Regions from separate parts of the Arthrobacter sp. 01T414 genome, predicted to be linked through region 3. Evidence: riboswitches for the same ligand, from Rfam matches in the RefSeq annotation. Region 3 holds a riboswitch; each other region holds the start of a gene.
What was found. Region 3 has a riboswitch for S-adenosylmethionine ahead of AC1DK9_RS04785 (aminotransferase class V-fold PLP-dependent enzyme). Riboswitches for the same ligand answer to the same signal wherever they lie in the genome.

Region 1 (11,469 bases), 950 kb from region 3:
CTTGGGGCTGCGCGGCAGGTTCTTCCCGCGGAGCAGGATGCGGCGGGACCTGCTCACGCTCACCAGGACCGGCACCCGCCTCGGCCTCGGCCTCGGCTCCAGGCTCGGCCTCGGCCCCGGGCCCGGCCGGGGCACCGTACGGCGCGTCGCCGTCCGCACCCAGCGCCGGCGCACGGGCGGCCGGGGAGTCCCGATCCGTCACGGGCTCAGCTTGGAAGCCGGCGCCGCGTTTCCGACCCGGCCACTGGAGCCCGGCTGCAGACGCAGCAGGCTGACGCCGACGGCGATGAACCACGCCCAGAGCAGGAGTCCGTAGCCCCAGTAGAACTCGGGCGCCGCGAACCGCAGGGCCTCGCTGACGACGCCAAGGGCTCCCGTCGCCAGGCCGAGCCAGGCTACGACGCGGGGCATCACCCCTTTGAGCATCACCGCCGAGACCAGAAAAATGCCCACCGGCGAAAGCAGGCCGGCGATGGTGGGAGTGTTGTTTTCGGCAATAATGGCCTCTGCGGCAGTGGCAAAGACCCCCCGCTCACCCGCCGATCGCGCCGCCACGTAGCGGTCGCTGAGGTAGACGAGGCTGAGCGAACCACGGCTGGACACCGGCACCGCGAGCAAGAGAGCCCAGGGCAGCCCTGCGACGACCGTGGCGACAAGCGCCGAACTCCGGCCGAGCGGGGCCAAGGCTACGAAGAGAGCCAGGAACACGATCACCGGCAGAATGCCGGGCAGGATCCAAAGAATCTGCTCGGCAATGTAGGGCTCCTTGTTCGCCGCGATGAACTCAAGGGTTGCAGCGCCCCCATCCACCGGCGGCGGGGACACGAAGTCGACAACCAGGGCCAGGAGCAACAGCGCCACGAAGAAAATCGCGGCAATGCCGGCGGACCGGTAGAGTCCCCGCCAAGGCCACTGCTCTTCGCCGAGGGACACGCCTGGGGCCAGCCCGGAAACTCGCCGCTCATCCATAGTGCAAAGCTAGCCAGCGCCACCCCGGCACGTCAGGGCCGAAAGTCTCCCGCCGGGTGGCCGGAAGAACCCGCAGGGCCAGGAGGACCGCCCCTTGCTGCCCGCCCCAACACTTGTCAAATTACGTATAGTGAAATGACTCATCTGTAACATTCGCGGCCGCCCCGCTAGCCAAGACGCCACCGGATCCGCCATGCTTAGTCATGACCTCAACGTCGAGCCAGTACCGGATCATCACGGTCTGCACCGGAAACATCTGCCGGTCCCCGATGGCCGAACTGATGCTCGCAGAAGCCGCCGCCGTCGCACAATTGACCGGCGTCCAGATCGACTCCGCCGGCATCACCTCCTACGAGGCAGGCCGTCCGATCGATCCCCGGGCCGCCCGCAAACTGGCAGCCCACAGCATCTCCTCCGAGCGGCACATCGCCCGCGAGTGGCGCAGCGAGTGGTTCCACTCACGTGAGCTGATCCTAGCCCTGGATGTGGACCACTACGGCTGGCTGCGCCAGGCTGCACCGGACCACGCCTCGCTGGCGAAGATCCGGATGCTGCGCAGCTTCGACCCCGCAGTCGCCGGCAAGGACCCCCTGGACCAGGGCATTGAGGACCCATGGTTTGGCGGACACACCGACTTCGACAACACCTGGGAGCTGATCCACGCCGCCATCCCGGGCATCCTTGAGCACGTCAGGGCGCAACTGCAGGAAAGCGGCGGGCGCGTGGAGACCAGCCCGGACCAACCGCACCGGGACGACGCGGGGCACCGGGTACGCTCTAGTTCATGAGCCCCGCACCCGTCATCATCGCCATCGACGGGCGCTCCGGCGCAGGGAAGACCACCCTGGCGATCGAACTCGCGGCCCGCCTCCGGGAACACCACAAGGTCTCGCTCTTCCATCTGGAGGACATCTACCCCGGCTGGAACGGGCTGGCTGCCGGCATTGAACGCTATGCCGCCACCGTGCTTGCCCCGCTGCGCCGCGGCGAACCGGCCCACTGGGTCAGCTGGGACTGGGAACGGCACTACGACGGCGCGGCCCGCCTCACGCAGCCGGCCGAAATCGTCCTCGTCGAGGGCGTGGGCGCCGCCGCCGCGGCCGCCGCGGCCTTCCTCGACGCCGTGGTCTGGGCCGATTCCTCCGACGAGCAGCGCCGCGCCCGGGCGATTGCCCGCGATGGCGCGAGCTATGAGCCTTTCTGGGAGCAGTGGGCCGGCCAGGAAGATGAGTGGCTGGCCGTCGACGACGTTCCTTCCCGGGCCGATGTGCGGGTTCTCAACCTCGCCGACGGCGCCGCCCCGGCCGAGGTGCTGCAGGCCCTCCAATACCTACCAGCCCTGGCGCCCGTGCTGCTCCCCGAGCTGTCGGCCAGCCGCGGACTCCAGCTCCGGGCCGAACGGATCGACGCCGAGCCGCACCCCGCCCGGCTCTTCGAGGCGCTCTACGGCCGGTCCCGCAACGCGGTCTGGCTGGATTCCTCACTCCCCCCGGATGGCCAGGACGGCCGGGGCTGGGGCGGGGAGGCCGCCGAACGCAGCCGTTTCAGCATCCTGGCGGACGACGGCGGCAGCTACGGCCAGTCGGCCCGTCACCGCTCCGGCCGGACCGAGGTGCGCGTTGGCAACGCCACCGCGCAGACCGAGGGAGGGTTCTTCCGCTGGCTTGACGGGGTCTGGGGCCGCGACGTCGTGCGCTGTCCGGCGGGCTATCCGTGCGAGTTCACCCTGGGCTGGCTCGGCTACCTCGGCTACGAGCTCAAGCGCGAGACGGGCGGCAGCGACGTCGGTGCCAGCTCCGCGGATGCCAGCCTGATCTTCGCCGGCCGCGCCGTTGTCCTGGACCACCGGGAGGGTGCGGCCTGGCTGCTCGCCCTCGACTCCCCCGATGCCGGGGACTGGCTGGCCACGGCGCGGGCGGCGGTGGCGGCGGCTTCCGCGGACCGGGAACCGGCCAGTACCGGTCCCGCCGCCGGTAACGGCACCGCCCTGGCGTTCAGCGCCCGCGACACCGAAGCTGCGTACAAGGCCAAGATCGGCGCGGCGCAACACGAGATCGCGGAGGGCAACAGCTACGAGGTCTGCCTCACGACGGCGCTGACGGCCACCGCGGCCGCCGGGGATTTCGAACCGTGGCAGGCGTACCTGGCGCTGCGCCGGCGCAACCCCGCACCGTTCGCGAGCTACCTGCGCTTGGACGACGTCACCGTGGCCAGCACCTCGCCGGAACGCTTCCTGCGGATAGACGCCGACGGGGCGATGCGGGCCGAACCGATCAAGGGCACCCGGAGCCGGGCCTCCGACGCCGCCCGGGACGAGCTGCTGCGCCGCGAGCTGGAATCTTCGCCGAAGGACCGGGCCGAGAACATCATGATCGTGGACCTGCTCCGCAACGACCTGAGCCACTTCGCGGTGCCCGGATCCGTGTCGGTCAGCAGGCTGTGTGCGATCGAAAGCTACGCCACCGTCCACCAGATGGTCAGCACCATCGATGCTCGCCTCCGGCCGGGCATGCCGCGGGCCGAAGCCGTGGCGGCCTGCTTTCCGGCCGGGTCCATGACCGGCGCCCCGAAGGTCAGCACCATGGCCATCCTGGACCGGCTCGAGGGCGCGCCGCGGGGGGTCTACTCCGGGGCGATCGGCTACTTCTCGCTCAGCGGCGCCACCGATCTCGCGGTGGCGATCCGGACCCTGGTGGTGTCCCGCGGGGCGGACCAGGCCAGCACCCTCACCCTCGGCGTCGGCGGCGCCATCACCGCCGATTCCTCGCCGCAGGAAGAGTACGAGGAAATTCGGACCAAGGCCTTCGGCGTGCTCTCGGCCCTCGGCGCGGAGTTCCCGCCGGGCTAGGCGGCACGCCGGGGCACCGGCGGCCGGGCTATTGCAGGGGCCTACTGCAGGGTGGAGGTGAGCCGGGCGACGTTGTCCACGTACTTGACGCCCACGGGCCGCTTCATCCAGTCCTCGAGCGTGAGTTCCCGCGAGATGCCCCGGTAGGTGTCCTCGACGGCGCTGATCCGCCGCACAATGTCCTCACCCAGGAGCATCACCGAGACCTCAAGGTTCAGCGAGAAGGAGCGCATGTCCATGTTGCTGGAGCCCAGCACGGCGACCTCGTTGTCGATCGTGAAGTGCTTGGCGTGCAGCACGAACGGGGCCTTGTAGAGGTAGATCCGCACCCCCGCCTCCAGCAGGGCCTCGTAGTACGACTGCTGGGCGTGGTGGACAAGGAACTGGTCGCCCTTTTCCGAGACGAAGAGCTCAACATCCACGCCGCGCTGCGCCGCCGTCGTCACCGCATACAGCAGCGAATCATCCGGGACGAAGTACGGGCTGCAGATCGAGATCTTGTGCTGCGCGGAGTAGATCAGGGTGTTGAACAGGCGCAGGTTGTTCTCGGTGATGAAGCCGGGGCCGCTGGGCACCACCTGGGCGGTGATGTTGCCGGGGTGCGCTTCCGGCCTGTGCGCCAGCTGGTGTTCCAGGGATTCGTCGGTCTCGCTGAGCCAGTCGGTGGCGAACACCACGTTGAGGGTGGTGACGATCGGCCCGCGCAGGCAGGCCATCAGTTCGACCCATTCCCGGCCGATCTTGCGGTGCCGCGGGTTGTTGTAGGAGGGCTCGATCAGGTTCTGCGAACCGGTGAAGGCGACTTCCCCGTCGATCACCATGATCTTGCGGTGGTTGCGAAGGTCCGGGCGGCGCCACTGGCCGTGCACCGGCCGCAGCGGGAGCATGGGCCGCCAGCGGATTTTGCTGGCCTTGAGCCGGGCGATGAGCTTGCTGTAGCCCTTGATCCGCAGGGTGCCCAGGTGGTCGAACAGGAGGCGGACCTCGACGCCGCGCTCGGCGGCCTCTTCCATCGCCGTGAGCAGGTCGTCCGTGACGTGGTCCGAACTCAGGATGTAGAACTCGGCGTTGATAAAAGACTCGGCTTCGCGCACGGCGGCCGCCATCGCCTTGATGGAGTCCGGGTAGCCGGGCAGGAGCTCCACGTGGTTGCCGTCCACCATCGGCAGCGAGCCGAGGGTCTTGTTCAGCTCCGCGGCGGAGGACACCCATTCCGGGCCGTCATAGTGGCTTTCGACCGTGGCCAGCTCGGACGTGCCGGCCCGCACCCGGGTATTCACCGCGTCCTGCTGAGCACGGCGCTTGCGGGAGAGCCGGAAATTACCGAAGAGCAGGAATAGGACCAGGCCCACGGCCGGGACGAAGAAGATGATCAGGAGCCAAGCCATGGCGGTGGTCGGACGCCGGTTTCCGGGAATGATGCCGAGGGCAAGGACCCGGATGCCGAGATCGACGACGGTCAGGATCAGGATCACCCAGGACGGAAGCGAATCCGCAAGCGAAAATGGCCACAGCACAGGTGAACCCCTCAAGTTCCAGACCCGCGGAACAGTTCCGGAACGGGTAACCGTCAAATCCTATCCCGTCAACTCCCGCACTAAGCTGAAGGCATGACTACCCCCGCCTCTGATCCGGCCCGCGCAACGGTGCTGGTGTTCCTCGATCCCGCGTTTGAGAACGGCCGCGTCGCCGACTCGTCCAAGCCCCAGCTGATGGCCACCGATCAGGGCGCCACCCGCGGGGACGGCATTTTCGAGTCGCTGCTGGTGGTCGGGGGGCGCCCGCGCAAGTTGCAGGCACACCTGAGCCGGCTGGCGGGCTCGGCACGCGCGCTGGAGCTGGACATCCCCGGCGAGGACGCCTGGCGCCGCGCGATCGAGACCGCAGTCAGCGAATACCGCGGCGGGACGGCCCAGTCGGCCGGGCAATCCGTCAGCGGCGACGGCGAAGCCGACGAGGTCGTGGTGAAGCTGCTCGCCAGCCGCGGCGTCGAGGGCGCCCCCACGCCGACGTGCTGGGTGCAGGCCTCACCTCCCCCGGAGGCCGGCCGCCGGCAACGGGAGACCGGCATCGACGTCCTCCTGCTGGACCGCGGCTACGACAGCGAGGTGGGCGAGCGCGCCCCGTGGCTGCTGCTGGGCGCCAAGACCCTGTCCTATGCGGTCAACATGGCGGCGCTCCGGTACGCCCACCACCAGGGCGCGGACGACGTCATCTTCACCTCCGCCGACGGCCGGGTCCTGGAGGGCCCGACGTCGACCGTGCTGCTGGCGCACCTGGAGACCAGCGACGACGGCGCGGGCGGAGTCCGCACCGTGCGCCGGCTGATCACCCCGCAGCTGGACAGCGGAATCCTTCCCGGCACTTCCCAGGGCGCCCTGTTCACCGCGGCCAAGGCCGCCGGGTGGGAGCTGGGCTACGGCCCGCTCGTCCCGGACGACCTGTACGACGCCGACGCCGTCTGGCTCATCTCCAGCATCCGGCTTCTCGCGCCGGTGAACCACATCGACGGCAAGGAGATCGRCACCCCCGAACTGCGGCGGCAGCTCACGTCCGAGCTCAACGAACTGTTCGCCACGATCGAGTAGAGCGGGGCTTAGCCCCGGGCGCCGCTCAGGCTGACGGCGTCGTTGACCAGCCGGGTCAGCTCGGCCGCGGACGTCTTGGTGACATCCGGTCCGGTGGCGACAGCCGTGGCCGAGAACCCGCCGGTGACTCCCATGACCACCAAGGTGCTGATGGTCTCCTTGTTCGGCAGCGTCTGGACCATCAGTGTCGAATAGGTCTTGTCCGCATTGGTCTTCACGTCCAGGGGCACGGTCTTGTTCGTGACCTTCTGGCCCTGGACCTCGATGGTGAAGTCGGCGCACTCCTTGCTGACCTTGGCGGAACTCTCGAGGTTCTTGGCCAGGACTGCCGGATCCTTGACTGCCACAAGGGTCACTGCCGTGACGGCGCGCATCTTGGCCGACTGCGACCCACCGGCGGCGTAGGTGCTGCCCGCCGGGATCTGGGCGTTGCTGTCCGCCACCGCGGCACAGGCCTTCGGGGTGATTACCACCGAGGACATCATTTCCTTGGACGAGGCGATACCCTTCTCCAGCTCGGCCGCCGGGATTGCGGTCAGCCGCTTGTCCTGGCTGTCCCGAAGGCCGGCGACGATTCCAGCCAGCTCCGTCCTGGTGTACGTCCTTGCCTCGGGAGTCGGGGTCGGGCTCGGCGACTCGGTGGCGGACGCTGCCGCGCTCGGCGTTCCGGCGGGGGACGTCCCGGCCGGGGCGGTCGAACCGCCGCAGCCGGCGAGGGCGACGGCGGCAGACATCAAAAGCGCGATCGGCGCGAGGCGTCGCAGGTACATGTGGATCCCCAATTCATTGTGTGAGAGCGCGGATGGGCGCCGGCAGTTCCCCGGAGGCGCGTCAACGGTGACACTACGACATTGGACCGCTCCGGGAAAGGTGCCATGCCAGCGGGAGCGTGACTTAACATGACGACGCCGCCGTGGCGGCCGGCGTCGTCAGTGCTACGTTTTTGAATGAGTAATGAGACCCGGCGCCAAGCCCTGACTTGCCGGTCGGCAACCCTCCCTTTCGCGGCGGGGTGCCTCAGGTGAATACTCGGCATATCGACCATTCGAGCTGCAAGCGTGAAAGTAAGGAGATCCGTCATGCCCGACGCATCCGCATCCGCCGTGCCCGCCACAGCCCCCGCCCAGTCCCCCGCCGGCGGGGCGCCGGCCGAGGAAAAACTGGCCTACCGCCTGTTCACCGGACCCGACGACCGCAGCTTCTGTGAGCGTGTCTCCGCCGCCCTGGCGGAGGGCTACGTGCTGCACGGGAGCCCCTCCGCGACGTTCAACGGCAGTACCGTGATCGTGGCCCAGGCGCTCGTGCTGCCGGCCGCGATCGCGAGCGCCGACGCCGCGGTCGCCAACGCGGTGGACGAGCTGGACGGGGCGGAGTTCGCTGGCGAGGGCCACGCATGAGCTACGCCGGAGACCTGAGCCCGCAGGAAGCCTGGGCCAAGCTGGAGGCGGGCGCCGTCCTGGTGGACGTCCGCACCGAGGGGGAATGGGCGCAGATCGGTGTCCCGGCCACCGCGGCCGCCACCGAAAAGCGGCAGGATCCGCTGTTCGTCCAGTGGAGCCTGGCCGGCGGAGCCGCCAACCCGCAGTTCCTGGAGCAACTCCAGCGGCAACTGCGCGAACAACTGAAGCAACAGGCGAAGGGCACCGAGCTCGTCTTTCTGTGCCGTTCCGGCGCCCGCTCGGTCGCCGCCGCCAACGCCGCCACGGCGGCCGGCTTCACCGCCTACAACGTCCTGGAGGGCTTCGAGGGTGAACCCGGACCAACGGGCAGCCGGACCGTGAACGGCTGGAAGAACCGCGGCCTGCCCACCAACCAGGAAAGCACTAAGTGAGCTTCAATCCCGACGCCCAGGGCTGGAGCCCGGACACCCAGGCCGTCCGCGGCGGACTCGACCGGACCGGGTTCCAGGAGACCACCGAGCCGATTTTCCTGAACTCGGGCTTCGTCTACGAATCCGCCGCCGCAGCCGAGCGCGCCTTCACCGGCGAGGACGAGCGGTTCGTCTACTCCCGCTACGGCAACCCCTCGGTGGCAACGTTCCAGGAAAGGCTCCGGCTGCTGGAGGGGACCGAGGCGTGCTTTGCGACCGCGTCGGGCATGTCCGCCGTGTTCACCGCACTCGGCGCCTTGCTGGGGGCCGGCGACCGGGTGGTCGCGGCCCGCTCGCTCTTCGGCTCCTGTTTCGTCATCCTCAACGAAATCCTGCCGCGCTGGGGCGTGGAGACAGTCTTCGTGGATGGCCCGGACCTCGAGCAGTGGCGGTCCGCGCTGGCCGTTCCGACGACGGCCGTGTTCTTTGAGTCGCCGTCGAACCCCATGCAGGAAATTGTGGACATCGCCGCGGTGAGCGAACTGGCGCACGCCGCCGGTGCGACCGTGGTGGTGGACAACGTCTTCGCCACTCCCCTGCTGCAGCGCTGCGGGGAGCTCGGCGCGGACGTGATCGTGTACTCCGGCACGAAGCACATCGACGGCCAGGGCCGGGTCCTCGGCGGCGCGATCCTGGGTACCCGCGAATTCATCGAGGGCCCGGTCAAGCAGCTCATGCGCCACACCGGCCCGGCACTGTCCGCCTTCAACGCCTGGGTGCTGAGCAAGGGCCTGGAGACGATGGCCCTGCGGGTGAACCACTCCTCCGCCTCGGCGCTGCGGCTCGCCGAATGGCTGGAGGCCCAGCCCGCGGTCAACTGGGTCAAGTACCCGCTGCTGCCGTCCCACCCGCAATACGAACTGGCCGCCAAGCAGATGAAGGCCGGCGGCACTGTGCTGACGCTGGAGCTCTCGCCTTCGCCCGGCCGCTCGGCCAAGGAGGCTGCCTTCGCGCTGCTGGACGCGCTGCGGATCATCGACATTTCCAACAACCTCGGCGACTCAAAGTCCCTCATCACCCATCCGGCCACCACGACGCACCGCGCCATGGGCCCGGAGGGCCGGGCCGCGATCGGGCTGAGCGACGGGGTGGTGCGGCTGTCGGTGGGCCTGGAAGACGTCGAGGACCTGATCCGCGACCTCGGACAGGCACTCAAGCAGGTCTAGCTCCGGCGCACCGGCGAGAGCAGCGCGGCCTGCTCCGATGCTCCTTCGTCGTCCGCGCCGAGCATCGTGACGCGGACGGCATGGGCGACGACGGCGGCCAGGCCGGCGTCGTCGGTGGGCGTGTCCAGCCCCGGTGCGCAGAGCGCCTGGCGCTGCAGCTGCGAGCCCGTGCCGTTGGCCAGCACCCGGTCCACGCCGCGGCGCGCCAGCTCAAGCTCCCCCTGCTCCGCTAGGACGGGGGCGACGAAGTCGACAAGGGCATGGACCACCTCGCCGGCCGGAGCGGGCCGGAAGCTGCCGAAGTCGAGGAGTTTCCCGCGCAGCCCGCAGTTGCTGGCCTGCCACGCGGCCATCTTCAACAGCACGGTCGGCACGGGGACGGGATCCACGCCGTCGCGCCACTCCCGGCTGGCGGACTCTACCAGGGCCCGCACCAGGACGGCGATCAGCGCCGCGTCCTCCGCCCGCAGGCAGACATCCGCGACCCGGACCTCCACCGTGGGGTGGTGCCGGGCCAGCCGGGCATCGAAGTAGATCATCCCTTCGTCAAACAGCACCCCGCTCTCCAGCAGCCGCGTAACCACCCGACGGTACACGGGAAGGCTTCCGAAGATCATGGAGGGCCCAGCGGCCGGCCAGCGGTTCCAGGCCTGGGTGCGGTAGCTCTCGAAGCCGGTCTCCGTCCCGTTCCAGAACGGCGAGTTGGCGCTGAGCGCGATCAACACCGCCAGTTTGTCCCGGATCCGGTCCAGGACGGCGACGCCCTCTTCCGGGGACTCGATGGAGGTGTGGACGTGGAACCCGCAGGTCAGCTGCTCCTGGACGGTGAGGCCGAACCGCTTCTGCATGGTGGCGTAGCGCGGGTTGGGCGTCGTGTGGGTGGCAGATTCCAGCGGCGAGGTGGCCAGCGCAGCCACCCGGGCCCCGTGCATCCGGGCAACCCGGCCCGCGAAGGCCCGGGACTGCCGGATCTGCTGCAGCAGCGCGCCGTGGTCCTGGCTGGGCACGGTCTGGGTCTCGATCTGCTCCAGCTTGAGTTCAAAGCTGAAGCCCGGATCGTCATGGTCCGGATCGGCGGCGGTAGCAGCGGGGCCGGCGGCGGAAGCGGACTGGCCCGCCGTGGCCGCTGCGGATGCAGCAGCGGCGGGTTTCAGCCCGCGCAGCAGTGCGTCGGCCAGTGCCAACGGAACCCCGGTCACGGGATCCACGATCAGCAGTTCCTCCTCCACGCCAAAGGTGCGCATGCAACCATTGTGCGTCAGCACCCGCCCCGGCGCGCTACCCCCAAACGGCGGGGTCGCCGGCGGAGTCAGTCCTGGAAGTACTCGATCTTGGCGCCGATGGTGTTGAGCCGCTCGGCCAGGTCCTCGTAGCCGCGTTCGATCACGTAGATGTTGCGCAGCTCGGAGACGCCCCGCGCGGCGAGCATGGCCAGCAGCAGGCAGGCCGCCGGGCGCAGGGCCGGCGGGCAGCCGACTTCCGCCGCACGCCATTTGGTGGGTCCGTTGACGTAAATCCGGTGCGGGTCCAACAGCTGGACCTGAGCCCCGAGCCTGTTCAGCTCGGTCAGGTAGATGGCCCGGTTCTCGTAGACCCAGTCGTGGATCATCGTCTGGCCGTGGGCATTGGCGGCGATCACGGCGAAGAACGGCAGGTTGTCGATGTTCAGGCCGGGGAAGGGCATCGGGTGGATCTTGTCCTCCGGAGCCCGCAGCACCGAGGGCTGGGTGGTGACGTCCACCAGCCGGGTGCGGCCGTTGCGGGCGACGTACTCCGCCGATACCTCCAGGCGCTGCCCCATCTGTTCGAGCGTCGCCAGCTCGATCTCCATGAATTCGATCGGGACCCGGCGGATCGTCACCTCGGAGTTGGTCACGATGCCGGCGGTGATCAGGCTCATCGCCTCGATCGGATCCTCGGACGGGAAGTACTCGATGTCGACATTGATCGACGGGCGGCCGGCGATCTTCAGCGTCGTGGTGCCTACGCCGTCGATCTCCACGCCCAGGCCCTGCAGGTAGAAGCAGA
Region 2 (5,089 bases), on a different contig from region 3:
GGCTGGAGGGTCCCAACCTGTGGCCGGAAGACCTGCCCGAGATGCGGGAGATCGTCACCGAATGGACCGAGCGCCTCAGCGCCATCTCCTTGGACCTCCTGAGGGCGTTGGCCCTGTCCCTCGGTGCCCCTGAAGATACCTTCGACGCGGCGTTTGCCGCCCGGGCCTTCCCGCTGCTGAAGATCGTGCGGTACCCGGGGGAGTCCGATCCGGAACCCAAGCAGGGCGTGGGGTCCCACCGCGACGGCGGGGTGCTGACGCTCCTCCTCGTGGAACCCGGCAAGGGCGGCCTCCAGGTCGAGTACCAGGGCCAGTGGATCGACGCGCCCCAAGTGCCCGGAACCTTCGTCGTCAACATCGGCGAGATGCTCGAACTGGCGACCAACGGATACCTCAAGGCCACCCTGCACCGGGTGATCTCGCCCCTCCGCGGCACCGACAGAATCTCGCTGCCGTTCTTCTACAACCCGGCGCTGGATGCCACCATGCCGCGCCTCGCGGTCAGCCCGGAGTTCCAGGCCAAGGCCCGCGGCCTTTCGGTGGACCCCACGAACAGCCCGATCCTGGAGACCTACGGCGACAACGCCCTGCGCTACCGGCTCCGGGCGCACCCCAACGTCGTCGAGGTCCACCACCCGGACCTGCTCAAGCACTGACCGGCCTGGCCGGCCCAGAAGCGAATTCGGCCGCCAGCGGTGGGTGGCATCATTGGCACCCGCTGCTGGCGGCCGAAGTTTTTCGGGGAAGACGCGTCAGATGGTGACGGCTCCGGAATCGGTTTCGAAGGTGACGGACATGATTCCCGGCGTCCCGTGCGGGGCCAGCCAGTGCACGTCCACATCCTCCAGCGGCCTCTCGACGGGTTCGCCCAGCCACTCGGTCACACGCTCGGCCGAGCCCGCGATCGTGAGGGCAGACATCTTCACGCTGCTTGCGTAGGCGTTGGACGGGTGCAGCTCGGGGTCGCCTTCCCACTTCAGCATGTAGGGGACCTGCGGATCCGCGATCAGGCCCAGGATGCCGATCTGCTTCCAGACCAGTTCGCGACCGTCCGGGAACTTGCGGTTGCCATTGACGGCCGAGCGGCCCAGCCGCTCCTCGAAGGGCGCCAGGTCGTCGACCTCGACGCACCAGCCCATCCAACCGCCGCCGGCTGCCGAGCGGGCGCGGACTGCCTGCCCGAACGGTGCCTTGTCCGAGGCGGGGTGGTCCAGGACCTCCACGACCTCGAGGTATTTGTGCCCGGCGAGCGGGATGATCATGTTGCGGGTCCCGAATCGGGGGTGTACTCCGCCCTTGACGGCTTCGACTCCGAGGGCGGTCGCAATACGTTCGGTGGTGGCAGCCAGGCCATCCTGTTCACAGGCGTAAGAGACGTGATCCATGCGCATGCCATCATCTTGGCACTTTGTGATGGAGCTCTCAGCTTAGGGTGCCCTAACCGTGGTGGGATGTCATTTTCCGCGGCGATCGGGCGGATCAGCCGGCCGCCCGGGCGCGCTTTCCGGCGGGCTCTCCTTCAGGGGTGGCGTCCGGGGTGCCGGTGCAACGGTCCTTCATCTTTGTCACAAAGCTATTCGGCCGCCGGGGCTGCTTCCTAGACTGAAGCCAGGTCATGAGTGCCAGCACCAAGCCCCGGCTTGCTGGCCGGCAACCCTCCTTGCGCGGTGGGGTGCCCCGGGTGAAGACCTGGCCCTCCGGCGTCCGCCGGGCGGCAAGCGCGGCGCCTGAGCCGTTCCGGTCCCACGGGGCCCGGTGCGGCCTGTGCCCAGTCCTAGGAGCACACCAAATGTCTAACGCCTGGTCCTTTGAAACCCGCCAGATCCACGCCGGCCAGGAGCCGGACTCCGCCACCGGCGCGAGGTCGCTGCCGATCTACCAGACGACGTCGTTCGTCTTTCCCAGCGCCGAAAGCGCCGCCAACCGCTTCGCGCTCGCCGAACTGGCCCCCATCTACACGCGGATCGGCAATCCCACCCAGGATGCGGTGGAACAGCGGATCGCGAGCCTCGAAGGCGGCCTCGGGGCCCTCCTGCTAAGTTCCGGCCAGGCCGCGGAAACCTTCGCGATCCTCAACATCGCCGAAGCCGGGGACCACGTCGTGGCCAGCCCCAGCCTCTACGGCGGGACCTACAATTTGCTGGCCCACACCTTGAAGAAGTTCGGCATCTCCGTGACGTTCGTGGAAGACCCGGACAACCTGAAACAGTGGCGTGAGGCCGTTCAGCCGAACACCAAGCTGTTCTTTGGCGAGGTGGTATCCAACCCCCGCCAGGACGTGCTGGACATCGAAGGCGTCGCGGATGTGGCCCACCGGGCCGGGGTGCCGCTGATCGTGGACAATACCCTCTCCACCCCCTACCTGATCCGGCCGCTCGAGTGGGGCGCTGACATCGTGGTCCACTCGGCCACCAAGTACCTCGGCGGCCACGGTGCCGCGATCGCCGGCGTGATCGTCGACTCCGGGAACTTCGACTTCGGCAAGGACCCGGAGCGCTTCCCCGGCTTCAATACCCCGGATCCCAGCTACAACGGACTGGTCTACGCCCGGGACCTGGGGTCGGACGGGGCGCTGGGCGCGAATCTTTCCTTCATCCTCAAGGCACGGGTCCAGCTGCTGCGCGACCTCGGCTCGGCCGTCTCCCCGTTCAACGCCTTCCTCATCGCCCAGGGCATCGAGACGCTGAGCCTGCGGGTGGAGCGGCATGTCGCCAATGCCCAGCGCGTGGCCGAATGGCTCGAGGCCAGGGACGACGTCGAGTCCGTCGCCTACGCCGGGTTGCCGTCCAGCCCCTGGTACGAGCGCGGCCGCAAGTACGGCCCGAAAGGCACCGGCGCCGTCGTCTCCTTCAACCTGGCCGGGGGAGCGGAAGCCGGCAAGCGTTTCGTTGACGCCCTTGAGCTGCACTCCCATGTGGCGAACATCGGTGACGTGCGCTCGCTGGTGATCCACCCGGCGTCGACTACCCACGGCCAGCTTTCGCCGGAACAGCAGGCGGTAGCCGGCGTACACCCCGGCCTGGTCCGGCTGTCGGTGGGGCTCGAGCACATCGACGACATCATCGCGGACCTCGACGCAGGCTTCCGGGCGGCCAAGAACGGCTGAGGTCACACAGCCGTCACAATCTTCGCGCTTGCGCCGCCGTGTTTCGTAGAATCGAGCCAGGTCATGAGTGCCAGTGACAGCCCCGGCTTGCTGGCCGGCAACCCTCCTTTTGCGGCGGGGTGCCCCGGGTGAAGACCTGGCCTGCCGGTCAGCTGACGGCGGGCAAGCGCGAAGTTAGGTCCTCACATGACGATTGCTGTCACCCGCATGGGTGTACCCGAAAACAATACCTCCGGCGCCGAACGCACGACGGCGGCCGTTCCCGACGGGACGGTGCAGTGCCTCCCGGTCGGCTCCCTGTCCCTTGAGTCCGGCGCCGTCCTGCCGGAGGTCACCCTCGCCTACGAAACCTGGGGGACCCTCAACGCCGATGCCTCCAACGCGGTGCTGATCGAGCACGCCCTGACCGGTGACACCCACGTCACCCGCGGTGCCGGCGAGGAGCCGGGCTGGTGGGAACAGCTCGCCGGTCCAGGCGCCCCGGTGGACACCGAGAAGTACTTTGTGGTGTCCATCAACATCCTCGGCGGCTGCTACGGGTCCACCGGGCCGTCGACCCCGGCTCCGGACGGACGGCCCTGGGGCTCACGCTTCCCGCTGGTCACCCTCCGGGACAGCACCGCCGCCGAAGCCCGACTGGCCGATGCATTGGGAATCCCCAGCTGGTACGCCGTGCTGGGGGGTTCGCTGGGCGGAGCCCGGGCGCTGGAGTGGGCCGTCAGTTACCCGGAGCGGGTCCGGCGCTGTGCCGTGATCTCCATCGGCGCCAGTAGCACCGCCGAACAGATCGCGTTTGCCCAGGCCCAGACACTGGCGATCCGCCAGGACCCGAACTTCAAGGGCGGCGACTACTACGGCGGCCCGGAGCCGGAAGCCGGCCTCGCCCTGGCGCGCCGGATCGCCCACATCACCTACCGCTCCGCCGCGGAACTGGACGGCCGCTTCGGACGGAACGCCCAGGCGGCCGAGGCCCCGCTGGAAGCAGGGTCGCTGGCCGGCCGGGGCCGCTACCAGGTCGAGAGCTACCTGGACCACCAGGGTAACAAGCTGGTGCGGCGGTTTGACGCCAACAGCTACATCGCCATCACCGAGGCGCTGATGAGCCACGACGTCAGCCGCGGCCGGGGGAGCTTGGAGCAAGCCGTTTCCCTCGCGACCGCCGAGTTCTTCGTGGCGGCCGTAGACTCGGACCGCTTGTATTTTCCCGCCCAGTCCCAAGAACTCGCACGAGCCCTGCCGGGGGAGGTTCCGGTGCATCTCATCGAGGCCCCGATCGGCCACGACGGCTTCCTGACCGAAATCGGCCAGCTCAGCGGGCAGCTCCGGGGTGACTTCTTCGCCTAGCAGCGGCCGCCGGGTGTGCATTTTTGCAGACACCCTCTGCGCTATTAGTCGTTGAGCCTGCCGTGAACGACGTCCATACTCGTGGAGAATGACGCCGTGTGTTCCAACTCACACACGCACAGTCAGCCTAATAATCCACGGGGTGTCGAAGGGGACACCGAAGGAGTTCGCATGAGCACGGAAAACGCCGCCGTAAGGCGCGCAGAGGAGCCGGACGTCAAGACGTCCGGGCTGAAGAAGGTAGTAACGGCCTCCATGGCCGGCACGGTGGTGGAGTGGTACGAGTTCTTCCTCTACGCCTCCGCCGCCACCCTGGTCTTTGGCAAGATGTTCTTCCCCAACTCGGGCACGGAACTGGACGGCATTCTTGCTGCGTTCCTGACCTACGCAGTGGGCTTCGTGGCCCGCCCCATCGGTGGCATTGTCTTCGGCCACTTCGGTGACAAGTTCGGCCGCAAGCAGCTGCTGCAGCTCAGCATCATCCTGGTCGGCGTCTCGACCTTCCTGATGGGCTGCCTCCCGAGCTTCCAGCAGATCGGCTACTGGGCGCCGGCCCTGCTGGTCTTCCTGCGCTTCGCCCAGGGCTTCGCCGTCGGCGGCGAATGGGGCGGCGCCGTGCTCCTCGTTGCCGAGCACAGC
Region 3 (11,469 bases):
ACGATGCCGATGAAGCGGCTCCCGACGCCCTCGTACTCGCTGCGGACCAGCCCGGCGTGCAGGGCGGGCAGTTCGTACGGGGCGTGGTGCGCGCAGCAGATGTAGCTGAACTCCGGCCACCACTTCTTGGGCCGGGCGGTTTCGGAGAAGCCGCAGACGGCACAGGTCAGCTGCACCCAAACCGGGCGTTTGCCCGTCCGGTTGGCCCGGGACTGCAGCAGCCACGCAGGAGGGCTGTCCAGCAGTTCATCCAGTTCGGCGTCGGACAAGCGGGACGGAATGCCGTGGCGGTGCGCCATTTCCAGCGGAATATCAAGGATCTGGGCAGCTTCACGTCTCGTAACCATCCTTCAACTTTACGGGATTCCGGCACATCAACAGCTGCCGAGCGGCCGGTGCTAGGCTCATCCCAAACCCGGCGCCCGCCCCCAAACGGGCAGTGAGGAAGGCAGCAGCCATGTCCGGCACTCCCGCCGCAGCCATGTCCAGCCTTGAGAAGCGCGTGCTGTACGTGGCGATCATCGCGTCCTTCATTGCTTTTCTGGATGGGTCGGTGGTCAACCTTGCCCTCCCGGCGATAAACCGGGAGCTCGGCGGCGGCCTGGTGGTCCAGCAATGGGTGGTGGACGCCTACCTGCTGACCCTGGGGGCACTCATCCTCGTGGCAGGATCGCTCTCGGACCAATTTGGCCGGGTGCGGGTCCTGGAATGGGGTCTCGCGGGCTTTACCGCCACCTCCATCCTCTGCGGCCTGGCCTGGAACGGGGAGTCGCTGATTGTGGCCCGCGGGCTGCAGGGCGTCGCCGGAGCCCTGCTGGTGCCCAGTTCGCTTGCCCTGATCGTGACCGTGTTCAGCGGCCCGGCCCAGTCCGCAGCGATTGGCAAGTGGTCCGCCTGGACGTCCGGGGCCATCGTGGCGGCCCCCGTACTTGGCGGTATCTCCGTGGACGTGTTCACCTGGCGGGTCATTTTCTTCCTCAACATAGTTCCGGCGGTTGCCGTGTGGCCGGCCCTGCGCAAGCTCCGGGAGATGGACCTGGGGCGCGCGCCCGGTAGCACCATTGACGTCGCCGGAACCGTACTGGCGATCATCGGACTGGGCGGCATCGTCTATGCCTTCATCGAACGCGGGACCCTTGGCTGGGGCGCCCCGCAGGTCTGGCTGCCGCTGGTGCTCGGCGTCGCCGGTCTCACCGCCTTCCTGCTCCACGAACGGCGGACCCCGGCGCCGATGATGCCGCTGCGGCTCTTCGCCATCCGGAATTTCGGCTGGGGCAACATCGCCACCACCGTTATCTACGGCGCGCTGAACCTCGGCTTCTTCGTGCTGGGGCTCTTCCTGCAACAGGTCGCCGGCCTGGGCGCCACGGCCGCCGGCTTCGCCCTGCTGCCGTCCACCCTGATCCTGCTCCTGCTTTCAGCCAAAATCGGGGCACTCTCGGGCCGGTTCGGCCCGCGCTGGTTCATGACCGCCGGGCCGTTGCTCTGCGCGGCGGGTTTCGTCATGCTGATGGGCATCGGACTGCCGCTGGATTATTTCGCGCAGGTCTTCCCCGGGTTGGTGGTCTTCGGCGTCGGTTTGGCCGTGACCGTGGCGCCGCTGACTTCGGCCATCCTGGGAGCCGTGGATCCGGAGGAAGCCGGCATCGGATCGGCGGTGAACAACGCGGTCGCCCGTATCGCGGGCCTGGTGGCCATCGCCTTTGCCGGCCTCATCACCGGGCCGGTGATTACGACGTCGGGCCTGCACGGCACAGCGGCGGTCACCGCGGGACTCTTCATCGCGGGCGCCCTGGCGTCCGCCGTCGGGATCAGGAATCCGCCGCCGGGGCAGGAGCAGGGGCAGAGCCAGGACGCGGGCGGCCGGGCGGACTAGGGGGCGACGCTGCAGCCGGAGTGGGCGGCGTCGCTGTGTACCCATAGCGCGGAGGCCACCTCGTCGGCGAGGTCGATTTCGCGCAGCGCCGCTCCCGTGCCGATACGGACCACGAGCGGGCCGCCGAACGGCTTCCGGCCGAGCACCTCGACGTCGGCGTCCAGGTCGATCTGCTCCGCAGCGAGGTAGCGAAGCAGTTCCGGGTTCTCGTCGCTGATCCGGGTGATCCGGCCGGTGTGGCCGTCGTCGAGCTCGCTCATCCGGTACGCCGGCGGCATCAGGACCGAACCATCTGCTGCCGGAATGGGGTCCCCGTGCGGGTCGCGGACCGGGTTGCCCAGCTTTGCGGACATCCGCTCAATGAAGGTGTCGGAGACGGCGTGTTCCAGCAGTTCGGCCTCGTCATGGACCTCGTCCCAGCGGTAGCCAAGCTCCTGGACCAGGAAGGTCTCGATCAGCCGGTGCCGCCGGACCATGGAGAGGGCCAGCCGCACGCCGTCCGCGGTCAGGGTGACGGCGCTGTACGGCTTGTGGTCCACCAGGCCTTGGTCCTTGAGCTTGCGGACCATCTCGGAGACCGAGGAGTTCGCGACGCCGAGGCGCTGGGCCAGCTGCGTGGAGGTGATGGGCTTGTCCTGCCACTCCGTGAAGGAGTAGATGACCTTGACGTAGTCCTCGATCGAGGAGGAGGGCGGACTGGTCTTCACAGCCCCAAGCCTACCGTCCGGCGGCACCGGTGAAGGTGAGCCACAGCAGGACCAGGTTCAGCGCCACCACCAGGACAACGCTGACCACGGCGGCGACGCGCAGGGTCAGGCCGTCCGCGAACTGGCCCATCAGGGTCTTGCTGCTGGTCAGCACCACCAAAGGGACCAGTACGAAGGGAATGCCGAAGCTGAGCACCACCTGGCTGAGCACCAGTCCCCAGGTGGGGTCGAAGCCGACGGCCAGCAGCACGACGGCGGGAACCAGGGTGAGTACCCGGCGCGTCATCAGCGGAATCCGGATCTTGAGCAGGCCCTGCATGATGGTGCCGCCGGCGTAGCAGCCCACCGAGGTGGAAGCCAGGCCGGAGGCGAGCAGGCCGACGGCGAAGACGACGCCCACCACCGGACCGAGGTTGGCCGTGATGGCGGCGTGCGCGCCTTCGATCGTGTCCGTTCCCCCTTCGCCGCCCAGCGTGGACGCGGCCAGCAGCAGCATTCCGATGTTGACGATGCCGGCGACGGCCAGCGCCGCGACGACGTCCCAGCGCGTGGCCTTGACCAGCCGGGCAATGGCGTGCGGCGGGACGTGGAGATGGGGATTGGGCCGGTGCCGGTCACGGGAGAGCGCCGAGTGGACGTAGATGGCGTGCGGCATCACGGTGGCGCCGAGCATGCTCGCGGCCAGCAGCACGGTGTCCGGGCCCTGGAATCCTGGAACCAGGCCGGCTACGACGCCGCCCGGGTCAGGCGGACTGATGAACAGCCCGGCCAGGAACCCGACGGTGATGATGCCCAGCAGGAACATGATGACGAACTCGAACGGACGCTGCTGGTTCCGGCTCTGCACCGCGAGCAGGGCCATCGAAATGCCGCCGACAATGACGGCGCCGAGGGGGAGGGGCAGGCCAAAGAGCAGATACAGGGCCACCGCGCCGCCCACCACTTCGGCCAGGTCCGTCGCCGCGGCCACGATTTCGGCCTGCACCCAGAAAGCACGGCGCCAGGCGGGCCTGAGCCGCTCGCCGAGGATCTCCGGGAGGCTCTTGCCCGTGACGATGCCGAGCTTCGCGGACTGGTACTGGACCAGCACGGCCATCACGTTGGCGGCAACAAGCACCCAGACGAGCAGGTAACCGTATTGGGCGCCGGCCGTGAGGTTCGCGGCGACGTTGCCGGGGTCCACGTAGGCAATAGCGGCCACGAACGCGGGGCCGAGCAGACCGAGGAGGGCCCGGCGGCTACCCCGGATCCTGCGGGCAGGCGGGTGCCCTGCGGGCTGGGGTTCGTGTCCGGTTGTTTCCAGCACTGCGGGCTCCCAAGAAGTTCCTGAGTGCCTACACGCAAAAGTTAGGCACACCGAAATCATAGGCGTCGCGGCGGCGACGGTGCAATGCGGAAACCTCAGGCTTTGGTGGCGCGCCAGCTTTGCGTCAGGTAGGGCAGCGCCACCATCTCATCCGGGCCGTGCGCGAGGTGTTCGTGCAGGTACCAGTCGAGGTTGCCGAGCACCTTGGCGCGGGTAGCCTCGCCGGCCCGTAGATAGTAGCTCCGGGACTTGGCCAGTTCCATGATGTCCCGGGTGGTCACCGGATCCTCCCAGCGGGTGAGGTGGCTCTGCAGCCCGGTGAATTCGGGACCCAGCGGCGGCCTGAAGTGGGGCTTGTGGACGTCCCCGGCGTGCATGATCCGGGAGAGCCGGTGCACCCAGGGCACGGAGGTATCCAACTGGTTCCAGACCAGGCCAAGCACACCGTGCGGGCGCAGGATCCGTGCCGCTTCGGTGCTGGCCAGCAGCGGATCGCACCAATGCCAGGCCTGCGCCACTGTAACCAGGTCGAAGGCCTCCGCCGGCAGGCCCGTGTATTCGGCGGTGCCCTCGACGGCGGTGACGCCCGGCAGGGCCCGGCGCAGCTGCTCGAGCATGTCGAGGGACGGATCCACGGCCACGGTCCGGAGCCCGCGCTCGACCAGCAGGGTCGTGAACTTGCCGGTCCCCGCGCCCAGGTCGGCGGCGTCGCTGGCCCCTGCGGGTATCAGCCAGTCGGCCGAATCCGCCGGATAGCCAGGCCGGACCCGGTCGTAGTGCTCGCCGCCGTCCTGGAAGCTCTGGCCGAGCTCCTGCCGCCGGTGGTGGTGGAGTTTGGGGCCGCCGCGTGCCACGTGCGATCTCCTTCGGCAGCTTTTGGTAAGTACCATCCGAATTTACCGCACGGGGCCGGACCCCGGAGCCCTTAGTCGGCGGTGCAGGGGGCGGCGCCGGCAGTGCCAGGCGTGTTGGGCGCCCAGTGCGGGTAGCTGCGGGTGTCGTTGGCCGGCACCCACCGTCCGGCGTCCACGACATAGTCCCAGCCGAGGCCGTTCCGCCGCAGCTCCCGGATTCCGGCGAGCAGCCGCTCGGCATCCTCAAGCCGCGACCCGAGGCCGAAGCTGGCGCGGAGCGACCCGGCGGGCAGGCCCAGCCGCTTCAGCAGCGGGTGCGCGCAAAACCGCCCGTCGCGCAGTCCGACGCCGTGCTCGGCCGACAGGTAGGCCGCGACCAGTCCGGCGTCGTAACCGGCCACCGAGAAATTGACGACGCCGATCGTCCCGGGGCCGGTCGCCAGGGCGGTGTCCTCGAAGATGTGGTGGACGCTCACGCCGTCGATCAGCTGCAGCCCCTCGACCAGGTAGGAGCGGATGGCGTCCTCGTGGGCGTGCCACTGCTGCTCGTCGAGCGCCTCGATGACCTGGCTGGCACGGGCCAGCGCGGCCGCACCCAGGACATTGGGGGAGCCACCCTCGTGGCGGGCTGGGCCTGTGGTCCAGCTGACGGAGTCGAGCCGTGCGTCCCGTACGGCGCCGCCGCCGGCCAGATGCGGGGTGCCGGCGTCCAGCCAGTCCGGCCGTCCCACCAGCACGCCGGCGCCGAACGGGGCGTAGAGCTTGTGGCCGGAGAAGGCGAGGTAGTCGACGTCGTCCGCGGCGATGTCGATGCGGCGGTGCGGGGCGAGCTGGGCCGCGTCGACGGCAATCCGGGCACCGAATTCGTGCGCCAGGGCGGCCAGCTCGCGGATCGGCAGGATTTCGCCGGTGACGTTGGAGGCGCCGGTCACGGCGAGCAGGTTGACGCCGCCAAGGGCGAGTTCCGCCCGCAGCCGCTCCACGGTGCCGCGCAGGGTGGGGGCCGCCACGACGCTGCGGTGCGGGACGTTCTGCCAGGGCAACAGGTTGGCGTGATGCTCGATGTCCAGGTAGAGCACCTCGCCGGTGTGCCGGCCGCCGTCGGCCGGCAAACAGCCGGCCAGCAGGTTCAGCGAGTCGGTGGTGTTCCGGGTGAAGATCACGGAGTCGTCCGGCCGGCCGCCGACGAAGTCGCGGACGATGTTCCGGGCGTTTTCGTACACTGAGGTGCTCAGCTGGGAGGCGTACCCGGCGCCGCGGTGCACGCTGGCGTAGTACGGCAGGATCTCGTTCAGGTAGGCGGACACCACGGACAGTGCCGGGGCCGAGGCTCCGTAGTCCAGGTTGGCGTAGCGGACCTGGCCGCCCTGGATCAGTGGGGCCTGGATTTCAGCGCCGGACACCGCGGACAGCGGCTGGCGGGCGGCGTCGATACGTGCGTCGCCAACGGCGGCGGGGGAGGTGCTGTGGCTGGGGATGGTGGCAGTCGTCATGGGACCTCGCTCGAAAAGGACCCCGCTCACAGGGGATCCGCGCTTGCCGGGTCCGCTCCGGACCGGCCAGGTCGTCACCCGGGGCACCCCGCCGCGAATGGAGGGTTGCCGGCCAGCAAACCGGGGTTTAGCGCTGGCACTCGTGACCTGCTTCGAGCCTAGGACATGGCCGGCCGCGCCGAAAAGGCAGGCCGGAATGTGAAGCGCAGTGTTACGGACTGCCGTTGGCGCGCCACACTAGAGCAGGTCGTCGAGGCCGGGGTTGAGGCGCTTCAGGACTTCCGAGTGCAGGATCGAGTTGGTGGCCAGGGCGTTGCCGCCGAAGGGTCCGTCCTCGCCGTCGAGCGAGGTGAAGCGGCCCCCGGCCTCCGTCACAATCGGGACGAGCGCGGCCATGTCGTAGAGGTTGAGCTCCGGCTCGCAGGCGATGTCGACGGCGCCCTCGGCCACGAGGCAGTAGGACCAGAAGTCGCCGTAGGCGCGGGTGCGCCATACCTCTTCGGTAAGGCCGAGGAACTCGTCGAGGTTTCCGCGCTGCTTCCAGCCGCCGAGGCTGGAGTAGGAGAGGGACGCATCCTCGAGCCGCGAGACGTTGGAGACCTTCAGCCGGGTGGCGGCGGCCAGTGAGCGGCCCATGTACGCGCCGGCGCCTTTAGCGGCCCACCAGCGCTTGCCCAGGGCGGGGGCGCTGACGACGCCGACCACGGGTTCTCCTTCGTCCACAAGGGCGATCAGGGTGGCCCAGACGGGGACGCCGCGGACGAAGTTCTTGGTGCCGTCGATCGGGTCGATGATCCACCGCCGCGAGCCGTGGCCGGAGCTGCCGAACTCTTCGCCGAGGACGGCGTCGCGCGGGCGGGAGCGGGAAAGCTGGCCGCGGATGGCTTCCTCGGCGGACTTGTCCGCGTCGGTGACGGGGGTGAGGTCCGGCTTCGTCTCGATCCGAAGGTCGAGCGCCTTGAAGCGGCTCATGGTCTGGGAATCTACGGAATCTGCCAGTACATGGGCAAGGCGCAGGTCATCGTTGTAGCTCGAAGCTGGTTGGCTCATGCTTCCAAACTACCGTCAAAACGCCCCGAGGACGGGGAGGCCACGTCGCAGCCTGCCTAGTGGGCGCTGCTAGGAGACGCTGCCGAGTTCCTTGGTTTCCTGCGCTTCCATCCGCGGATCCGTGCCGAGCAACCGGCGCAGGGAGGCAAGGCGGGCCGGTCCCGACGGGCCCGCGTGGCCGCCCTGCACCCACGCGTCCACTCCGCAGTTCACGGCGGTGGCGTCGTGCTTGCAGCCTCGTTCGCAGTCGTCGGTGCCCGGTGCCAGGTCCGGGAAGGAGCGCAGGATCCGGTCCGGGTCCACATGGGCCAGGCCGAAGGATCGGATGCCGGGAGTGTCGATGATCCAGCTGCCGGCCGGGGCATCGCTGACCTTCAACGCCAGCGCCGAGGAGGAGGTGTGGCGGCCCCGGCCGGTGACGGCGTTGACGCCGCCCGTGGCCCGTTCGGCCCCGGTGAGGGCGTTCACCATGGTGGATTTGCCGACGCCGGAGTGGCCCAGCATGACGGTTACTTTCCCGTCGAGGTGCTCTCGCAGCTGCGAGACCGCGGCCTTGTCCAACCGGGCGGACAGTCCGTCGTCGGAGCGGGCGTCGATGCCTGAGGCGGCCGAATCCGCCGTCTTGGAGATGATGACCGGGAAGTCGAGGTGCTGGTAGTTGGCCAGCAGCTCGGCGGGATCCTTGACGTCGGCCTTGGTGACCAGCAGCAGGGGATCGATGCCGGCGTCATAGGCGGCCACGAGGGCGCGGTCGATGAAACCGGTGCGCGGTTCCGGGTTTGCCGCGGCTACGACGACGACGAGCTGGTCGGCGTTGGCGACGACGGCGCGCTCGATCGGGTCCGTGTCGTCCGCGCTGCGGCGCAACAGCGTCCGGCGGTCCTGGATCTTGACCAGCCTGGCCAAGGTGTCGGGTTCGCCGCTGACGTCCCCGACGAGGGAGACGAAGTCCCCGGCAACCACGGGATTGCGTCGCAGCTCCCGGGCCCGGGCCGCGATGATCTTGCGTTCGTCGGCTGTGCCCTCACCGACGACGGCGGTGTAACGGCCCCGGTCCACGGTGACGATCCGGCCGGTGACGGCGTCGTCGTAGCTGGGCCTGTCCTTGGTGCGGGGGCGGGAGCCCTTTTTGTTGGGGCGGATCCTGACGTCGGATTCGTCCCAGGAATCAGTGCTGCGTGCCACCGGCGGCGTCCTTGTCTGGGGTGCCTGTCTGGCCGAGCATGGCCGTCCACAATTGCGGGAAACCGGGCATTGTCTTGGCTGTGGTGTCGATGTCTTCGACCTGGACCCCGGGGACGGCGAGTCCCAGGATGGCACCGGCGGTGGCCATCCGGTGGTCGGCGTAGCTGTGCACGACGCCGCCGTGCAGCGTCGCCGGCCGGATGATGAGTCCGTCCTCGGTTTCTTCCGCGTCGCCGCCGAGGCGGTTGATTTCCGCAACGAGGGCGGCGAGCCGGTCCGTTTCATGGCCCCGGAGGTGGGCGATTCCGCTGAGCCGGGAGGGGCCGTCGGCCAGGGCACAGAGGGCTGCCACGGTGGGAGCGAGCTCGCTGGTGTCGTCGAAGTCGCCGCCCTTGATCTCCGGACCGCCGGTCACGGTCAGCGTGCCGCCCTCCAGCGTCACGGTGGCGCCCATGCTGGCGAGGATGCCGCGCCAGAGATCCCCGACCTGCGTGGTCCCGGCCGGCCAGTTGGGGATCCGTACGGTGCCACGGGTGGCAAGCGCCGCCGCGAGGAACGGCCCGGCGTTGGAGAGGTCCTGTTCGATCCGCTGGTCGAAGGCACGGATGGGGCCGGGGGAGACCACCCAGTGGTTTGGCACCGAGTCGTCGACCGCCACGCCGACGCCGCGCAGTGCGGCCACCGTCATGGTGATGTGGTCGAGGCTCGGCACCGGCCTGTTTGCTCCGTCGCTGCTGCGGTGCTCCAAGTGGAGTCCCTCGGTGAAGCGGGCGCTGGCCAGCAGCAGGGCGGAGACAAACTGGGATGAGGCGCTGGCGTCAATGACGAGGTGGCCGCCGCGGACTTCGCCCGTGCCCTCGACGAAGAACGGCAATGACGATGCCGGTCCGCCGTCCGGCGCGCTGACTGCCACGCCGAGGCCGGTCAGGGCTTCGATAATGGTGCCCATCGGCCGTTTGCGGGCGTGCGGATCGCCGTCGAACACCGTCCGGCCGCGGTGCAGCGCGGCAACCGGCGGAACGAAGCGCATGACCGTGCCGGCGAGGCCGCAGTCGATGGCGGTCTCGGCAGCAGCAGCATCGAGCGCAATGGGGGTGATGGCCAGGTCGGGGCCGTAGGCTCCGTCGCCGGGCACTTCGGTAATGGTGGCCCCCAACTGCCGTAGGGCCTCGATCATCAAGGCCGAGTCCCGCGAGTGCAGCGGCGCACGCAGCCTGGACGGACCGTCCGCGAGGGCGGCCAGAACCAGATACCGGTTCGTCAGGGACTTGGACCCTGGGACCGTCACGGTAGCGTCGACGGGACGTTCCGCGAACGGCGCAGGCCAGTGCGGACCGCCGCCAGCCGGAAGGGAAGGGGCTGCTGCGGTGGGGGTGGTGCCAGTCATTGCCGTCTTAGGCTCCGACGGCGTGGTCGACGGCCTTGCGTACCGCCTTGTCAGCCTTCTTCAGCTTCTTGCCGGTGGTCTTCCGGGCGTCGGCCGCGAGGTGCGCGGTGGTCTTCCGGGCGTCGGCCGCGAGGTGCTCCGCGCGCCAGGCCAGGCTCGGCTTACCCGCGGTGTCCACGGCAGCCAGCAACACTCCACCGGTCAGCGAGACGTTCTTCAGCAGCTGCTTGCGCCGGGCGTCCCGGCCTTCTTTGGAGGAGATGTCCGCACTGCGCCATTCCACGAAACCATTGAGCGCCGAGATGACAGCGAGCACGGTGGCGGCGAGGCGGGCTGACTTACCCAGGGCCAGGCACACGCCGGCACCCACCTGGGTGCCGCCGATCACGCGGGCCAAAACCTTCTCATCGGCCTGAAAGGGGAGGGACTCGGCAGCGCGGCGCAGCAGGGGAGACAGCTGGGTTGCCGTGTCATCCGCGTTCTTTAGCTTGTCCATGCCTGCGAGCACGAAACTGGAGGCGAGCATGGGACGGGCGAGAAAGCGGACAAAGGACATGAATTTCCTCCTGGATGGACGAACCGCGGACGCTATGCGGGAGAACCGGTTCTAGTCTTGCACTTTTGCGGAATATTTGCCCGTTGTGCGCGGTTGTGCAAGACAGAATCCAGCCGAAATGGGGGCGGGAAAACCAGCGCAGTAACGAGGTGCACGGCCGGTTGTTCGGCCTGTGCAGGAAGGCGGAGGTTTGATTCTGGTTAAAGAATCCGGGCTATTGGAAGAAACCGCTGCGGACCCATGGGCCGCGGCCCGGACGGGAGCCTTAAGCGGCCGCCGGAAGGTGACAGTAGACTTGAAGGCAATGAGCACCATGGATCCGGCCGTTGCGGCCATGCACGAGGTTGCCGGAAACGACGACGCCAAGCCCTCCGAGGCAACCGCCGCCAGCAGCGCGGCGGTCACCACCCCGGTGGACGAGGCCGTTGCGGAACGGACAGCCGCAGAGACCGTAGCAGCGGACGGCACCGGCCAGCCGCTGGACACCGCGGCTGAGACTACGGACGAGCGCCGAGTGCGCTTCGAACGCGACGCGATGCAGTACGTTGACCAGCTTTACTCCGCGGCAATGCGGATGGCCCGGAATCCGGCCGACGCCGAGGACCTGGTCCAAGAGGCCTACACGAAGGCGTTTTCCGCCTTTCACCAGTACAAGCCCGGGACGAATCTCAAGGCCTGGCTGTACCGGATCCTCACGAACACGTACATCAACCTGTACCGCAAGCGTCAGCGCGAACCGCTGCAGTCCAACTCGGACACCATCGAGGACTGGCAGTTGGCCCGCGCGGAGTCGCACACCTCGACCGGCCTGCGCTCTGCGGAGGCCGAAGCGCTGGACCATCTGCCGGATTCGGACGTGAAGCGGGCGCTGCAGTCGATTCCGGAGGAGTTCCGGCTTGCCGTCTACTTCGCCGACGTCGAGGGCTTCGCGTACAAGGAAATTTCAGACATCATGAACACCCCCATCGGGACCGTCATGTCCCGGTTGCACCGCGGCCGGAGAATGCTGCGGGACATGCTGGCCGACTATGCGGCCGAGCGGGGATTCAGGGCCG

Region 1: another riboswitch for S-adenosylmethionine. It lies ahead of AC1DK9_RS00315 (DUF1737 domain-containing protein); the one in region 3 lies ahead of AC1DK9_RS04785 (aminotransferase class V-fold PLP-dependent enzyme).
Region 2: another riboswitch for S-adenosylmethionine. It lies ahead of metX (homoserine O-acetyltransferase MetX); the one in region 3 lies ahead of AC1DK9_RS04785 (aminotransferase class V-fold PLP-dependent enzyme).

What each region holds. Positions count from the first base shown of each region.
Region 1 covers NZ_JBFTQK010000001.1:74,797-86,265, reverse strand. Annotated here, with positions in the region: gene AC1DK9_RS00350 (S1C family serine protease) at 1-202, opposite strand, end outside; gene AC1DK9_RS00345 (DUF4386 family protein) at 199-969, opposite strand; gene AC1DK9_RS00340 (low molecular weight protein-tyrosine-phosphatase) at 1,173-1,757, shown strand; gene pabB (aminodeoxychorismate synthase component I) at 1,754-3,817, shown strand; gene cls (cardiolipin synthase) at 3,859-5,334, opposite strand; gene AC1DK9_RS00325 (aminodeoxychorismate lyase) at 5,428-6,405, shown strand; gene AC1DK9_RS00320 (hypothetical protein) at 6,414-7,175, opposite strand; SAM riboswitch class IV at 7,356-7,470, shown strand; gene AC1DK9_RS00315 (DUF1737 domain-containing protein) at 7,485-7,802, shown strand; gene AC1DK9_RS00310 (rhodanese-like domain-containing protein) at 7,799-8,236, shown strand; gene AC1DK9_RS00305 (O-succinylhomoserine sulfhydrylase) at 8,233-9,441, shown strand; gene AC1DK9_RS00300 (glutamate--cysteine ligase 2) at 9,438-10,685, opposite strand; gene AC1DK9_RS00295 (UDP-N-acetylglucosamine 1-carboxyvinyltransferase) at 10,751-11,469, opposite strand, start outside.
Region 2 covers NZ_JBFTQK010000003.1:93,613-98,701, reverse strand. Annotated here, with positions in the region: gene AC1DK9_RS08985 (isopenicillin N synthase family dioxygenase) at 1-656, shown strand, start outside; gene AC1DK9_RS08980 (VOC family protein) at 753-1,391, opposite strand; SAM riboswitch class IV at 1,612-1,727, shown strand; gene AC1DK9_RS08975 (bifunctional o-acetylhomoserine/o-acetylserine sulfhydrylase) at 1,790-3,106, shown strand; SAM riboswitch class IV at 3,166-3,281, shown strand; gene metX (homoserine O-acetyltransferase MetX) at 3,293-4,450, shown strand; gene AC1DK9_RS08965 (MFS transporter) at 4,622-5,089, shown strand, end outside.
Region 3 covers NZ_JBFTQK010000001.1:1,021,016-1,032,484, forward strand. Annotated here, with positions in the region: gene AC1DK9_RS04760 (hypothetical protein) at 1-347, opposite strand, end outside; gene AC1DK9_RS04765 (MFS transporter) at 458-1,876, shown strand; gene AC1DK9_RS04770 (metal-dependent transcriptional regulator) at 1,873-2,583, opposite strand; gene AC1DK9_RS04775 (Nramp family divalent metal transporter) at 2,594-3,886, opposite strand; gene AC1DK9_RS04780 (class I SAM-dependent methyltransferase) at 3,985-4,743, opposite strand; gene AC1DK9_RS04785 (aminotransferase class V-fold PLP-dependent enzyme) at 4,815-6,236, opposite strand; SAM riboswitch class IV at 6,271-6,384, opposite strand; gene hisN (histidinol-phosphatase) at 6,474-7,286, opposite strand; gene rsgA (ribosome small subunit-dependent GTPase A) at 7,356-8,471, opposite strand; gene aroA (3-phosphoshikimate 1-carboxyvinyltransferase) at 8,455-9,858, opposite strand; gene AC1DK9_RS04805 (DoxX family protein) at 9,866-10,414, opposite strand; gene AC1DK9_RS04810 (sigma-70 family RNA polymerase sigma factor) at 10,605-11,469, shown strand, end outside.